DNA from 2 places in the Streptomyces sp. NPDC059785 genome. Region 2 is predicted to be linked to the other one. Evidence: riboswitches for the same ligand, from Rfam matches in the RefSeq annotation. Region 2 holds a riboswitch; the other holds the start of a gene.
The links. Region 2 has a riboswitch for cyclic di-AMP ahead of ACFV6E_RS29200 (transglycosylase SLT domain-containing protein). Riboswitches for the same ligand answer to the same signal wherever they lie in the genome.

Region 1 (7,447 bases), on a different contig from region 2:
GCCAGCAGCAGGCCCGCGTCGACCAGCTCGGTGATCGTGTCGACGCGGATGACGCCGGCCTGGCGCAGCAGCGCGGAGACGGTCGCGTGCGGCAGCCGCGTGGCCCGGATCGCGTGTCCCTGGGGGGCCGCTCCGTGCCGTGCGCCCTGGACGACGACGACCGGCTTGACCGCCGCGGTCCGCCGCGCGAGCCGGGTGAACTTGCGCGGGTTGCCGATGGACTCCAGGTACATCAGGGCGACGTCGGTGTCCGGGTCCTCGTACCAGTACTGGAGTACGTCGTTGCCCGAGACGTCCGCGCGGTTGCCGGAGGAGACGAACGTGGACACGCCCGTGACGCCCGTGACGCCGCCGCCGCGGCGGTGCAGCCGGGAGAGCAGCGCGATGCCGATCGCGCCGGACTGGGCGAACAGGCCGGTGCGGCCGGTGCGCGGCATCTGAGGCGCGAGGGAGGCGTTGAGCCGCACGGTGGGCGAGGTGTTGATGACCCCGAACGCGTTCGGCCCGATGATGCGCATGCCGTACGTGCGGGCCTGGCGGACCAGGGCCCGCTGGCGCTCGCGTCCCTCGGGGCCGCTCTCCGCGTACCCGGCGGAGACGACCACGAGTCCTTGCACCCCGTGGGCGCCGCACTCCGCGACGGTCTCGGGCACCTGCTCGGCGGGGACGGCGACGACCGCGAGGTCGACGGGCTCGGCGATGTCGCGGACCGAGCGGTGCGCGGGGACGCCGTCGAGCTCCTTGTCCGCCAGCGCCCGGTTCACCGCGTACAGGCGGCCCGTGAAGCCGGCGTCGCGCAGGTTGTCCAGGACGCTGCGGCCCACCCCGCCGGGTGTGCGGCCCGCGCCGATGACGGCGACCGAGCCGGGGGCGAGCAGCCGCTGCACGGAACGGGCCTCGGCGCGCTGCTCGCGGGCCCACTGCACGGCGCGCGAGCGGTCGGTCGGCTCCAGGTCGAACTCGAGCCGTACGACGCCGTCCTCGAAGCTGCGCTTCTGGGTGTACCCGGCGTCCGTGAAGACCTTGATCATTTTGGTGTTGGCGGGCAGGACCTCGGCGGCGAAGCGGCGGATGCCGCGCTCCCGGGCGACGGCCGCGATGTGTTCGAGCAGGGCGGAGGCCACCCCGCGGCCCTGATGCGCGTCCTGCACGAGGAAGGCGACCTCGGCCTCGTCGGCGGGCGCGGAGGCGGGCAGGCCCTGGGCGTTGATCCGGTCGTAGCGCACGGTCGCGACGAACTCGCCGCCGATGGTGGCCGCGAGGCCGACCCGGTCGACGAAGTCGTGGTGCGTGAAGCGGCGCACGTCCTTGGCGGACAGCCGCGGGTAGGGCGCGAAGAATCGGTAGTACTTGGACTCGTCCGAGACCTGCTCGTAGAAGCTGACCAGGCGGTCCGCGTCGTCGACGGTGATCGGCCTGACGCGCGCGGTGCCGCCGTCGCGCAGCACCACGTCGGCCTCCCAGTGGGCGGGATACTCGTGCCGGTCCGACGAGGTCTGCATGGGCCCCAGAGTACGGCTCGCGTATGACAACGGCGCGGGGCAGGCTGGGGAGGCCCGGTCCCCCCGGGCGCGTACGCGGAGTGGACCCGCGCGGCCGGCGGCGGCCGGGAGCCCGCTCGGGGGCCGTCCGGGCATGCCGTACGGTATGGAACACTGGTCTAGACAACTTGAGTCACCTGAAGGGCAGCATCACATGGCTGAGCGCCGCGTCAACGTCGGCTGGGCCGAGGGCCTTCACGCCCGCCCCGCCTCCATCTTCGTCCGGGCGGCCTCGGCCTCCGGCGTCCCCGTGACCATCGCCAAGGCGGACGGCAACCCCGTCAACGCCGCGTCGATGCTCGCGGTCCTCGGCCTGGGCGCCCAGGGCGGCGAGGAGATCGTCCTCGCCTCCGACGCGGACGGGGCGGACGCCGCCCTCGACCGTCTCGCCAAGCTGGTCGCCGAGGGACTCGACGAGCTCCCCGAGACCGTCTGAGGCCGGACGCGGCACCGGCCGGGAAACACCGGCCGCACGCACGGCGAAGGGCCCGCCCGAATTACCGGGCGGGCCCTTCGCTTTTCCGCGCACCGGACGCACTTCCCGGCGAAAAGCGGACGAACGCAGAGCGGGAAAGGGCAGCAGAAATTATCCCCCGCGAATTACTTCCCCTTTGTATACGGCGCTTTTGTTAATGCCGCAGACCCGTCATGTTTACGCCAGGTTGCGAAGTCCTCACACGGTCCTGGCGGTCCGCGGCGTCGCCCCTGCCGGTGAAGCGGAGCCGGTGCGCGGCGCTCGCGCGCTCCGTGTGCAGCGCGGTCGCCGCCCGCGCCCGCTCGCTGTCCCCGCGCGCCACGGCGTCCACGATGCCGCCGTGCTCCGTCCAGGACTCCGCCGGGTCGGCGGGCGTCTCCACCGCGTACATCCAGGCGATCTTGCGCCGCAGCTGGGCGAGCGTCGCGGTCAGGGCGGGGCTCCCGGACGCCTGGGCGAGCGTCTCGTGGAACCAGTTGCCCAGGGAGCGCAGATCCTCGCTGTGGCCCCGCCTGGCCCGCTCCTGCCCCAGCCTGACCAGGCCGCGCAACACCTTGAGGTGCGCCTCGGTGCGGCGCTGGGCGGCCCGGGCGGCGGCCAGCGGCTCCAGCAGGATGCGCATCTCCAGCAGGTCGGTGCCCTCCTGCTCGGTGGGTTCGGCCACGCACGCGCCGGCGTGCCTGCGGGTCACGACGAAGCCCTCGGCCTCCAGGGTGCGCAGCGCCTCGCGCACGGGCACCCGGGAGACGCCGTAGCGGCGCGCCAGCAGTTCCTCGGTCAGGCGGCTGCCGCGCTCGTAGACACCCGCGACGATGTCATCACGGATCGCCGTGCATACCGAGTGCGCCGGAATGCGCATGAGCGGACCTCCGCCTTAATCCCCGCGAAACGCGGTCGATTGACGCTTGTTCGGCGACTCTATTGCAACGTCGCGGTATTTCCGATGGCGGGCTTGAATCCATGGATATTTTTTGGACATTCGGCGGCCGGAAACGACGAGGACCCCGGCCCAGGGGGCCGGGGTCCTGCGATGTCGTCCACGCGCGCGTGGGCGGGTGCGGGGCACCCGCGCGTGCGGCCGTGCGTCAGAGGGACACGCCGTGCGAGCGGAGGTAGGCGACGGGGTCCACGTCGGAGCCGTACTCGGCGGTCGTCCGGGCCTCGAAGTGGAGGTGGGGTCCGGTGACGTTGCCGGTGGCCCCGGAGAGGGCTATCTGCTGGCCGGCGGTGACGGTCTGCCCGACGGAGACGCCGATGGACGACAGGTGCCCGTACATCGTGTACGTGCCGTCGTGCATCTTCAGGACGACCTGGTTCCCGTACGCGCCGCCCCAGCCGGTCGTGACGACGGTGCCCGCGCCGACGGCGTGCACGGCGGTGCCGGAGGCGGCGTGGAAGTCGACGCCGGTGTGGGTGCCGGAGGACCAGAGGCTGCTGCTGCTCTGGTAGGCGGTGGAGACGTACGATCCGGTGATCGGCAGCACGAAGGTGTTCAGGCGCTTGCGCTCGGCGGCGCGGGCGGCCCTGGCCTCGGCCTCGAGCTTGCGCTCCGCCTCCGCCTCGGCCCGCTTCCTCGCGGTCTGCTCGGCCTTCTCCACGGCGGCGGCCTGCTCGGCGGCGTACTGCTGGGCGGTGGCCTGCGCGCCGACCTCCTCGGCGACCGAGTCGCCGATGGTGACGGCCTTCGTCAGCCCGGTCTGCTGGACCGACTCGCTCGCGGCGAACGCGGGGGCGGCCAGGGTTCCGATGACACCGGTGGTGGTGAGCGCCGCGACGCCCGCCGCACTCTTGGTCGTGCGGTTGATCCGGCTCGGACGACGATGCTTCCCGGTGACACGGGTGAGCGCCATGTAGGGGCTGGTCCTTTCCTTCCCTCTCGCCTACCGGGTTAGCTGACGGGTTCGGAGCAGGAAGGTCTCCTACGGGCCCCCTGTGGGGAGGGTGCCCGATTCACCCCAGGGACGTGATGCGGGTCCCCGGCTCCCCTGGCTCGCGCCGTACGGGGACTCGGCGATGACTGTCCGGTGCCGCGGGTGCGGCGCACTGCCCGACGAACAGCCGGACTGACGCTAAGCGAGGCGCCTTTCGATCAACAAACGGATCAGCGTTTTTGTAGCGCACGCCACAGGGCGGAAAGGCAACTCCCCTGCCAATACGGACAAAGCGAGGGCCCGGCCCGGGCCCCATTCCGGGCAGAACGGGGCCCTGGTGACCGATCGGTCACCAGGGCCCCCGGGGGACGGCGTCTTCCCGGCGGCTCCTACTCTGCCGTCACGACGCTCACTTCGCCGATGCCGAGCGCCCTGACGGGCTCCGCGATCTGCACGGCGTCGCCCACCAGGACGGTCACCAGGCGGTCGACCGGGAAGGCGTTCACGACGGCCGCGGTGGCCTCCACGGTGCCCGCCGCGGCCAGCTCCCGGTACAGCGCCGACTGGTAGTCGTCCGGCAGGTGCTGCTCGACCTGGTCCGCGAGCGTGCTCGCCACGGCCGCCGCCGTCTCGAACTTCAGGGGCGCGACACCCACCAGGTTCTGCACGGCGACGTCCCGCTCCGCGTCGGTCAGGCCCTCGGCCGCCAGGGTGCGCAGCACCTTCCACAGGTCGTCGAGGGCGGGACCGGTGTTGGGCGTGTCCACGGAGCCGCTGATGGCGAGCATCGCGGCGCCCGAGCCGTCCGGGGCCGAGCGCAGCACCTGGCCGAACGCCCGCACCCCGTAGGTGTATCCCTTCTCCTCGCGCAGGACGCGGTCGAGCCGCGAGGTGAGGGTGCCGCCGAGGCAGTAGGTGCCGAGCACCTGCGCGGGCCACACCCGGTCGTGCCGGTCGGCCCCGACGCGGCCGATGAGGAGCTGCGTCTGCACGGCGCCCGGACGGTCGACGATGATCACGCGGCCCCGGTCGTCGGCGGTCACCGGCGGCACCGGGCGCGGCTGGGCGGACGAGCCGGTCCAGCTCCCCAGGGTGTCGGCGAGGAGCGCGTCCAGGTCGACCCCGGTGAGGTCGCCGACGACCACGGCGGTGGCCGTGGCCGGGCGTACGTGCTTCTCGTAGAAGGCGCGCACGGCCGCCGAGTCGATGTTCTTGACGGTCTCCTCGGTGCCCTGGCGGGGGCGCGACATGCGCGAGCCGGCCGGGAACAGCTCCCGGGAGAGCTCCTTGGCGGCGCGGCGGGCCGGGTTGGCGGTCTCGTGCGGGATTTCGTCGAGGCGGTTGGTCACCAGCCTCTCGACCTCGCCGTCCTCGAACGCCGGGGCCCTGAGGGCGTCGGCGAGCAGACCGAGGGCCTTGGGCAGCCGGGAGACCGGCACTTCGAGGGAGAGCCGCACACCCGGGTGGTCGGCGTGCGAGTCGAGCGTGGCGCCGCAGCGCTCCAGCTCGGCCGCGAACTCCTCGGCGGAGTGCTTGTCGGTGCCCTCGGAGAAGGCCCGCGCCATGATCGTGGCCACGCCGTCGAGACCGACGGGCTCGGCGTCCAGGGGCGCGTCGAGAAGCACCTCGACGGCCACGACCTGCTGGCCCGGGCGGTGGCAGCGCAGCACCGTCAGGCCGTTGTCCAGGGCACCACGGCCCGGGGCCGGGAACGCCCACGGCCTGGCCTCGCCGGCCTGGGGCTCTGGGTGGAAGTCCATGCTCGCGAGCTCGGTCACTTGGCCGACTCCTCGTCCTCGTCGGTGGCCTCGGCAGCTGCCGCCTCGGCCTCTTCCGCGGCGACCGGCTCGTAGACGAGCACCGCGCGGTTGTCGGGGCGCAGCCGGGCCTCGGCGACCGCGCGCACCTCTTCGGGCGTCACTTCGAGGACGCGCTGTACGGCCGTCAGCGCGAGCTGCGGGTCACCGAACAGGACGGCGTACCGGCACAGTTCGTCGGCGCGCCCCGCGACCGTGCCGAGGCGGTCCAGCCACTCGCGCTCCAACTGGGCCTGGGCGCGCTCCATCTCCTCCGCCGTCGGGCCCTCCGCGGCGAACCGGGCGAGCTCCTCGTCGACGGCGGCCTCGATGACCGGCACCTCGACGTCGCCGGAGGTCTTCACGTCCAGCCAGCCCAGGGACGGCGCCCCGGCCAGCCGCAGCAGCCCGAACCCGGCCGCGACGGCGGTGCGGTCGCGGCGGACCAGCCGGTTGTACAGCCGGGAGGACTCGCCGCCGCCGAGGACGGTGAGCGCCAGGTCGGCGGCGTCCGACGCGCGCGTGCCGTCCTCCGGGAGCCGGTAGGCGGCCATCAGCGCGCGGGCCGGGACCTCCTCCTCGACGACCTCGCGCAGCTCCTGGCCGATGACGTCCGGCAGGGAGCCGTCACGCGGGGCGGGCTTGCCGTCGTGCCCCGGGATGGAGCCGAAGTACTTCTCGATCCAGGCGAGCGTCTGCCGCGGGTCGATGTCACCGACCACCGACAGGACGGCGTTGTTGGGCGCGTAGTACGTGCGGAAGAACGCGCGGGCGTCCTCCAGGGTGGCCGCGTCCAGGTCCGCCATCGACCCGATCGGGGTGTGGTGGTACGGGTGGCCCTCCGGGTACGCGAGCGCCGTCAGCTTCTCGAAGGCGGTCCCGTAGGGCACGTTGTCGTAGCGCTGGCGGCGCTCGTTCTTGACGACGTCGCGCTGGTTCTCCATCGACTCGTCGTCGAGCGCGGCGAGCAGCGAGCCCATGCGGTCGGCCTCCAGCCAGAGGGCGAGCTCGAGCTGGTGGGCGGGCATGGTCTCGAAGTAGTTGGTGCGCTCGAAGCTGGTGGTGCCGTTGAGCGAGCCGCCCGCGCCCTGGACCTTCTCGAAGTGGCCGTTGCCGTGCACCTGGTGAGAGCCCTGGAACATCAGGTGTTCGAAGAGGTGGGCGAGGCCGGTGCGGCCCGCCACCTCGTGGCGGGAGCCGACGTCGTACCAGAGGCACACCGCCGCGACCGGGGTCAGGTGGTCCTCGGAGAGCACCACGCGCAGGCCGTTGGCCAGGCGGTGCTCGGTCGCTGTCAGGCCGCCGGAGCCTGCCTCAGCTGTGGCCGTGTGACCCATGGGCATGTACGTCCCTTCGATCGCGGGAAACTGCCGAATCCCTGTCGGTCCTGCCACTGTATGCAAGCGCGCGGACGGCTGGCGAAGTTCCCGCACCAGCTACGCCGTGAGCGAGACCCGGGTGCCCCGCGAACAGGACTCACGTACGACCGCGGCGGGACGCGCCTACGCGCGCGCAGGTGCCTCCGGGGCGTTCCGGAGGCGGGTGCCGGGGGCTCGGTCGGGGGCGGGGACGGGTTGGTCCGGGGGCGTGGCCGCCGGACGTGGAGGGACGGGTTCCGGGAGGCGGTCCGGGGTGGGAACGGACGGGTTCCGGGAGCCGGTCCGGGGTGGGAACGGACGGGTCGTGGTCCGCGTTGTCAGTACGGCGGTCCACAATGGTGCGCGTCAGATCCCGTTCATGTTGGTGAAGGAGCCGCAGCAGCGA
Region 2 (7,447 bases):
CGGGTTCAGTGGTGTCGTCGATCTCGATCTGCGGTTCGACCGGCGCGACGGGCAGTACAAGCTGCTCGACTTCAATCCGCGCATGGGGGCGCAGTTCCGGCTCTTCGAGAGTGAGTCGGGGGTCGATGTCGTCCGTGCGATGCATCTGGACCTGACCGGGCGCGCCGTTCCGGAGGGGGAACAGCGCGTCGGTCGCCGTTACGTCGTGGAGAACATCGACCTGCCCGCCCTGCTCGCCTACCGGCGCAGTGGTTACACGACCCCGCACGCTCCGGCCCGCGCCAGTGGTACGGAGCTGGCCTGGTTCGCGCGTGACGATCTGCGGCCGTTCTTCACGATGCTCGTGCGGCTTGTGCGGCCGGGGGTCAGGCATCTCTTTCAGCTGTGGCGGATGTGGCGGATCGGTCGACGGGCGGACCGGTCCACGGGGTGAGGGCACGGGTGAGGACACGGGGGCAACGGCTCGTAAGTGACGTCCGGGGAAGGGGCGTCCGGAAGTGACGTCCTGGGGAGGGCGTCCTGAGGAGGGGGCTTCGTGAAAGGACCCGTAGCAGTCATCGGTGCCGGGCCGTTCGGCCTGTCCACCGCAGCGCATCTGCGGGCGCGCGGCATTCCGGTGCGCGTCTTCGGCGAGACCATGGTGAGCTGGCGCGAGCACATGCCCGAGGGGATGCTGCTCAAGTCGACGCCCGCCGCGTCCAGCATCGACGCGCCGCAGCCGGGGCACACCCTCGTCGACTACTGCGACGCGGCGGGGTTACCCCGGCTCGTCGCCGACGAGGACATCATTCCGGTGGAGACGTTCATCGGGTACGGGGAGTGGTTCCAGCAGGAGCTCGTGCCCGGGGTGGAGCGGGTGCGGGTCGTCTCCGTGGATCGTGGGGGAGGGGACGGCAGCGGAGGCGGGGGCCAAGGGTTCGCGTTGAAGCTGGACTCCGGGGAGCTGTTCACCGCGCGGGCCGTCGTGGTCGCGACCGGGTTGTCCGGGCTCGACCATCTGCCCGCGGAGCTGCGGGGCGCCGCGGTCGACGGGCCCAGTCCGACGGGGCCCGTCTCGCACAGCTCCCAGCATCATGATCTGCGCCGGTTCGCCGGGCAGGAGCTCATCGTCGTTGGGGCGGGGCAGTCCGCCCTGGAGACCGCGGTGCTCGCGGCGGAGGCCGGGGCGCGGGTGCGGGTCGTTTCCCGGGGGCGGGGTGCGGTCGCCTTCGGCGCGCCGCCCTGGGAGCAGTCGCGGCTGCGGCCCGAGTCGCCCTTCGGGCGTGCGTGGTCGCTGTACGCGCTCAGTTACTACCCGCACCCGTACCGGTATCTGCCGCCGCAGACCCGGCACTTCCTGGTGCGCCGGATTCTCGGGCCGCTCGGGGCGTGGTGGCTGCGGGAGCGGTTCGAGGGGAGAGTCGGGGTGCGCGAGGTCGAGCGGATCGCCGGGGCGGGGGTCGTGGGGGGTCGTCCGGTGCTCGCCGTCCGTACGTACGGTGGCCGGGAGGAGGAGCTGTCCGCCGATCACGTCATCGCGGCGACCGGCTACCGGGTCGACATCGCGGCGATGGACTTCCTCGGGCACGAGTTGCGGACGCGGCTCGCGGTGAGCCGGGGGACGCCCAAACTCGGTGCCGGGTACCGGTCTTCCGTGCCGGGGCTGTACTTCACGGGGTTGCCGGCGGCGGCTTCTTACGGGCCTGTGATGCGGTTCGTGTGCGGTACCGAGTTCGCCTCGCGGCGGCTGGTGCGGCATCTGGTGCGGGTGCACGGCTGAGCCGGGCGTCTGACGGGCGCGTGCCCGTATGACGTGGGTCGGGGCTGCTGTGCCGGTGCTTCCGTCTGTCGCTTGTGGGTTGGGGCTGCTGTGCCGGTGCTTCCGCCTGTCGCTTGTGGGTCGGGGCTGCTGTGCCGGTGCTTCCGTCTGCCGCTTGTGGGTCGGGGCTGCTGTGCCGGTGCTTCCGTCTGTCGCTTGTGGGTCGGGGCTGCTGTGCCGGTGCTTCCGTCTGTCGCTTGTGGGTCGGGGCTGCTGTGCCGGTGCTTCCGCCTGTCGCTTGCGGGTCGGGGCTGCCGTGCCGGTGCTTCCGCCTGTCGCTTGCGAGGTCGCCCGGCCTCGTGAGAAAGGTGCCCTGTCGGTACGACCACGCAATCGACGGGCATTTGATGTACCGGCACGGCCCCTCCCGTGCGTACGCGACCGCGGGTGCTCGGTGGCCGGGGGCGTGCGTCCGGTTGTGTTCTACGTACCGGGTACGGCTGCCGATGCGGTACTTACGACACAACCGGCTTCCGCTGCGGGATGTGTCTCCTGTTGCTGTCGGGATACGGGACGTCGTCCGGTTCCCGCCGGGGCGTTGAGGTCCTTCGATCCGTATTCTTCGGATCATGGCCGCTCCCCTTGCATATTCACTCATCGCCACCGACCTGGACGGGACGCTGCTGCGCGGCGACGACACGCTCTCCGATCGGTCGCGGGCCGCGTTGGCGAGAGTGGCCGGGGCGGGTGCCCGGCATCTGGTGGTGACGGGCCGTCCGGCGCCGAGGGTGCGGCCGCTGCTCGAGGATCTCGGCTGCGAGGGGCTCGCGGTGTGCGGGCAGGGCGCGCAGTTGTACGACGCCGGCGCGCGCCGTCTGCTGTGGTCGGTGACCCTGGACCGGGAGCTTGCGGAGACCGCGCTCGGCAAGATCGAGGCGGAGGTCGGGCAGGTCTTCGCGGCCGTCGACCAGGACGGTGTGGACGGGCTCACGCTCATCGAGCCCGGTTATCTGATGCCGCATCCGACGCTGCCCGCGGTGCGGGTGCCGCGGCGTGACGATCTGTGGGCCGAGCCGATCAGCAAGGTGCTGCTGCGGCATCCCTCGCTGTCCGACGACGAGTTGGCCGCGGTGGCCCGGATGACGGTGGGTTCGCTGGCGACCGTCACCATGTCGGGGCCCGGCACCGTCGAACTCCAGCCATGTGGCGTGACCAAGGCGACCGGTCTCGCGCTGGCCGCCCGACACCTCGGTCTGTCGCCGTCCGCCACGATCGCCTTCGGTGACATGCCCAACGACATCCCGATGTTCGACTGGGCCGCCCACGGCGTCGCCATGGCCAATGCCCATCCCGAGCTCAGAGCCGTCGCCGACGAGATCACCCTGTCGAACGAGGAGGACGGCATCGCCGTCGTCCTGGAGCGGTTGTTCCCCGGCGGGCGCGACCCGTTGCAGTAGGCCGCGCCCGCCGGGGGGTCTGTCAGTAGGCGCCGAAGACGTTGTCGATGGAGCCGTACTTGGCGGCGGCGTAGTTGCAGGCCGCCGTGATGTTCGCGACCGGGTCGTACGGGTCCGTCGCCGTGCCTTCCACGTGGTACGCGTTGAAGGTGGGGTCGATGACCTGGAGCAGACCCTTGGACGGCGTGCCGGCGACGGCGTTGCTGTCCCAGTTGTTGATGGCCTGCGGGTTGCCCGACGACTCGCGGATGATGTTGCGGTAGATGCCGTCGTAGCTGCCCGGGATGCCCTTCTGGGCCATGATGTCCAGGGCTTCCCGGATCCAGCCGTCCAGGTTGTCCGTGTACGTCTTGGCGCCGGCCGTCGTGGTCGTCGTCGTGGAGGCCGTGGTCGCCTTGGTCGCGGCTTCCGTGGTCGTCTTGACGGTCTTCGTGCCCACCGTCAGTTCCAGGCCCGGCTTGATCGCCGACGGGTTGCTGCCGATGACCGCGCGGTTGGCCTCGTACAGGTCCTTCCAGCCGCCGCTGGTGTGCTCGCGGGCGATCTTGGACAGGGTGTCGCCCTCCGCCACCTTGTAGGTGACGAGCTGGACCTGCGGGGTGGTGGTCTTCGCCGGCTCCGCGGCCTGGGCCCCCGTCGCGCCCACGATCGGGAGTGCGATCGCGGCCGAGCCGGTGCCGGCGGCGATGATCCCGCGGGTCAGGAGGTTGAGTCTGGTGCGGCGGTGCTTGCCTCGTGCGGTCATGGCGCATTCCTCTCCGGCGCCTGCGAGGTGAGCTGTCGGGTTCGGACTGGAGATGTCCGGCCGCATTCGTGCGACTTGACCCCTAGCCGTCCCGGATGTCCGGGGCGGCGACTTACCTGGGTCCCCCGCTCCTGCCGTGGATGAGTGGTCGGGTCTCCGGGCGGCGGCAGGATTCGGCGGTCCGCTCGGATCGACGAGAACGTATGCGACTGCACATGCCCGAAACAAGACCCGATCTCCCCTCTCGGGGTTTTTGACCTTGACGAAGGAGGGGGTGATTCGCCCTATTCGACTGGAATGATTTGCTCAACTTGCCTTTTGTGAAAGGCGGGAACGCGGGGACGGGTTTAGGGGGCGACGCGTTGCCCGGGGTGACTCATTTCACGCGTTGATGGGTGAGTAATGCCGCAATGAGGGTAAGTCGGGCATTTTGGTTCGGGCGAAGAGTTTGCGGGGGGTGGAGTGAAACCGGATACGGCGTTAACTCGTCGTTCGGGTATGCGATTTGAGTCGGGGGGCGGGCGGCTCCGGTCCCGGTCGGGGTCGGGGCGCGCCGACGGGGTGGGGTGAGGGGGAGCGGGGGCGGAGCGGTGATGATCAAGGGGCAGCGAGTGGGCGGGGAGGGTGAGGGTTGTGCAGAAGGTGGCCAGGGGGGCGGGGATCCGTCCTGGTGAATCGGTGCATGTCGGGGCGAAGTCGCAGATCAAGGGCATACCGGTCGTGATCCACTACTGGCCGGACGGGACTGCGCCTTCCGGCCGGGGGGAAGTGGGGTACGGGGGCGGGTGGGCGCTCGCGGTGATCGAAACGTGACCGGATACGCTGACTTGAGTGATGGCAGCGACACATCGACAAACCGTGTCATCGACCGAATGATCGACCGAGTTCGCCATGTGATCGTCAGCAGACAGGAGAACCTCTCGTGACCGTCGTCGGGCCGTTCGGGCTGAGCGTGCGGGACCAGGCTCTCGAAGCCGATGTCCAGGCCGGATTGGCGGCTGTCGAGGAAGGTTTGCTCGAAGCCACCAAGAGCGGGGTCCCCTTCATCACCGAGGCCGCCCAGCACCTCGTGCGCGCGGGCGGCAAGCGGTTCCGGCCGCTGCTCGTGATGCTCGCGGCGCAGTTCGGCGACCCGTACGCGCCGGGTGTCGTGCCCTCGGCCGTGGTGGTCGAGCTGACCCATCTCGCCACGCTGTACCACGACGACGTGATGGACGAGGCGGACGTGCGGCGCGGGGTGCCCAGCGCCAATGCCCGCTGGGACAACTCGATCGCCGTCCTCACCGGCGACTTCCTCTTCGCCCGCGCCTCGCACATCCTGGCCGACCTCGGTCCTGAGGCCGTCCGGGTCCAGGCCGAGGCCTTCGAACGGCTGGTCACCGGGCAGATCCTGGAGACCGCGGGACCGCGTGACGAGCGCGACCCCATCGACCACTACCTCGACGTGCTCGGCGGCAAGACCGGCTCCCTCGTCGCCGTCGCCTGCCGGTTCGGCGCGATGATGTCCGGCGCCGACGAGACCGTCGTCGACGTGCTCACGCAGTACGGCGAGCGCCTCGGGGTCGCCTTCCAGCTCGTCGACGACGTGCTGGACATCGCCTCCGACTCGCACGAGTCCGGCAAGACGCCGGGGACCGACCTGCGCGAAGGCATCCCCACCATGCCGGTGCTGCGGCTGCGCGAGCGCGTGGAGCGGCTCGGGCTTCCCGAGGACATCGCGCTGAGCGAGCTGCTCGACTCCGACCTCGCCGACGACGCCCGGCACGCCGAGGCCCTCGCCCGGCTGCGGGTCCACCCCGCGCTGGAGCAGGCCCGCCGGGACGCCGTGCGCTACGCGGAGGAGGCCCGGGCCACCCTCGTACCGCTCCCGGAGTGCGACGCCAAGGCGGCGCTGGTGGATCTTTGCGACGCGGTGGTGCACCGGGCCGGCTGAGCCGGGGCTCGAGGGGCGCGCTGTGGTGCAGGTCACATGCCTGGACTGAGTCCAAGGTGAGATCCGTTCCGTATTGCCGTACAGAAGCTGACGCAGGGGGCGTCGGCCGGGATACGGGGAGAAATCGGAATGAAGCGATCCGAGGGTGTCGGTGATGTGAGGCGGCGCAGGAGGCTCTTACCGGTCGGCTTGACCGCTGTCGCCGCCGCCGGTGTCGTCGCCACCGCCGCCGTTCTTCCGGGCGCCGCCGGGGGTGGCGGTCAGCATGCCGCCCGGCACGCCGGGCATGCCGGGCACGAAGGGCACGAAGGGCAGTCGGGTGCGGTGCCCAGCCAGGCGGTCGAGGCGCGGAGTGAGAGCGGTAGTGGGAGCGTGCGCCGGGGCGTCATCTTCGCCGCCGCGCTCCGCGGGGCCAACGAGGTGCCCGTGGCGGGCGGGCCCGCCGTCGGCGACAAGGACGGCGCCGCCCTGGAGTTCGTCGAGGTGCGGGGTGACAAGGTGTCCGTCGCCGTGACCTGGCGCGGCACCGGCAAGCCCACCATGCTCCACATCCACCAGGGCGCCAGGGGCAGCAACGGCGGCGTCAAGGTGGACTTCACCGGGCTGCTCACCAGGGCCAAGGGGCACAGCGTCAGGGGCACCGTGAAGGTCGAGGACGCCGCGCTGCTGGGGAAACTGAAGAGCGACCCGGGTGCGTTCTACGCCAATCTGCACACCACGGAGTTTCCGGGCGGCGCCGTCCGCGGTCAGCTCCACGGCGTCACCACCGGTTTCGACTTCCGGCACGCCTTGGGCAACTTCCAGGCGTCCGTGGTCGAGGGCGAGCAGATCTACGAGTGCAAGCAGGCCGAGGGCGGCGGGTACGCCTTCGCCCAGCGGGACGTCAGCGCCGTGCTCGGCGGCCGTATCAGGCACTCCTTCGTGCGGCCCGACTCCGGTACGCCGCAATGGATCGCGCCCGACCGCAGCGCGGTCACCGGCGCGGTGATCACCAAGACCCCGAACGGTGACGGGAACATCCCGGAGCTGGACCTGAAGGCGACGCAGTCGGGCCGGCACCACGGGCTGCTGGCGGACACCGCGGAGATCCTGCGGCTCAACACCGTCGGCGGGGTCGCCCCGTCCGGGAGCTGTACGCCGGGCGCCGTCGTGGGCGTGCCCTACCGGGCCGACTACGTCTTCGTGCGGAACTGAGCCGGGACCGGGCGCCGGACCCCTAAGGGGCGGGGGAGGCGCCGTCCGCCGGTGTCATACCGGAGCAGTACGCGGAGTTGGGTCCCGGGTCTGACGCTTCACGCTGGCCGATTTGGTCAGATGGAAAGCACCACTCCTCATCAATTCGGGTGAGAATGGCGGCTGAGGAGTGGATGGCACAGTGACTGCACGCCGCCGCCGACGACGGAGGTAAGGGCACACATGGCACCGTACGAATCCGAGGACCCGTTGACCGACGAGGCCGACGACGTGCGCGCGGGCCGACGCAGGGCCGCACGGTACGTCGTCCCGGTCGCAGTGGTGGGCGTGGCGGCGGCGACCATCGGGCTGGTCCCGGCGCTCGCCGACTCCGGCGACCC

Region 1: another riboswitch for cyclic di-AMP. It lies ahead of ACFV6E_RS32295 (M23 family metallopeptidase); the one in region 2 lies ahead of ACFV6E_RS29200 (transglycosylase SLT domain-containing protein).

Annotation. Positions count from the first base shown of each region.
Region 1 is NZ_JBHWHV010000054.1:264-7,710, forward strand. It holds partial or broken gene ACFV6E_RS32280 (GNAT family N-acetyltransferase) at 1-1,502, opposite strand, end outside; gene ACFV6E_RS32285 (HPr family phosphocarrier protein) at 1,696-1,977, shown strand; gene ACFV6E_RS32290 (GntR family transcriptional regulator) at 2,171-2,875, opposite strand; gene ACFV6E_RS32295 (M23 family metallopeptidase) at 3,102-3,866, opposite strand; cyclic di-AMP (ydaO/yuaA leader) riboswitch at 3,879-4,039, opposite strand; gene ACFV6E_RS32300 (M16 family metallopeptidase) at 4,277-5,665, opposite strand; gene ACFV6E_RS32305 (M16 family metallopeptidase) at 5,662-7,026, opposite strand; gene ACFV6E_RS32310 (DNA topoisomerase (ATP-hydrolyzing) subunit A) at 7,447-7,447, shown strand, end outside.
Region 2 is NZ_JBHWHV010000045.1:11,162-18,608, reverse strand. It holds gene ACFV6E_RS29215 (ATP-grasp domain-containing protein) at 1-433, shown strand, start outside; gene ACFV6E_RS29210 (FAD-dependent oxidoreductase) at 536-1,759, shown strand; gene ACFV6E_RS29205 (HAD family hydrolase) at 2,368-3,195, shown strand; gene ACFV6E_RS29200 (transglycosylase SLT domain-containing protein) at 3,218-3,940, opposite strand; cyclic di-AMP (ydaO/yuaA leader) riboswitch at 3,945-4,097, opposite strand; gene ACFV6E_RS29195 (polyprenyl synthetase family protein) at 4,863-5,873, shown strand; gene ACFV6E_RS29190 (hypothetical protein) at 6,051-6,179, opposite strand; gene ACFV6E_RS29185 (CHRD domain-containing protein) at 6,246-7,067, shown strand; gene ACFV6E_RS29180 (outer membrane lipoprotein carrier protein LolA) at 7,290-7,447, shown strand, end outside.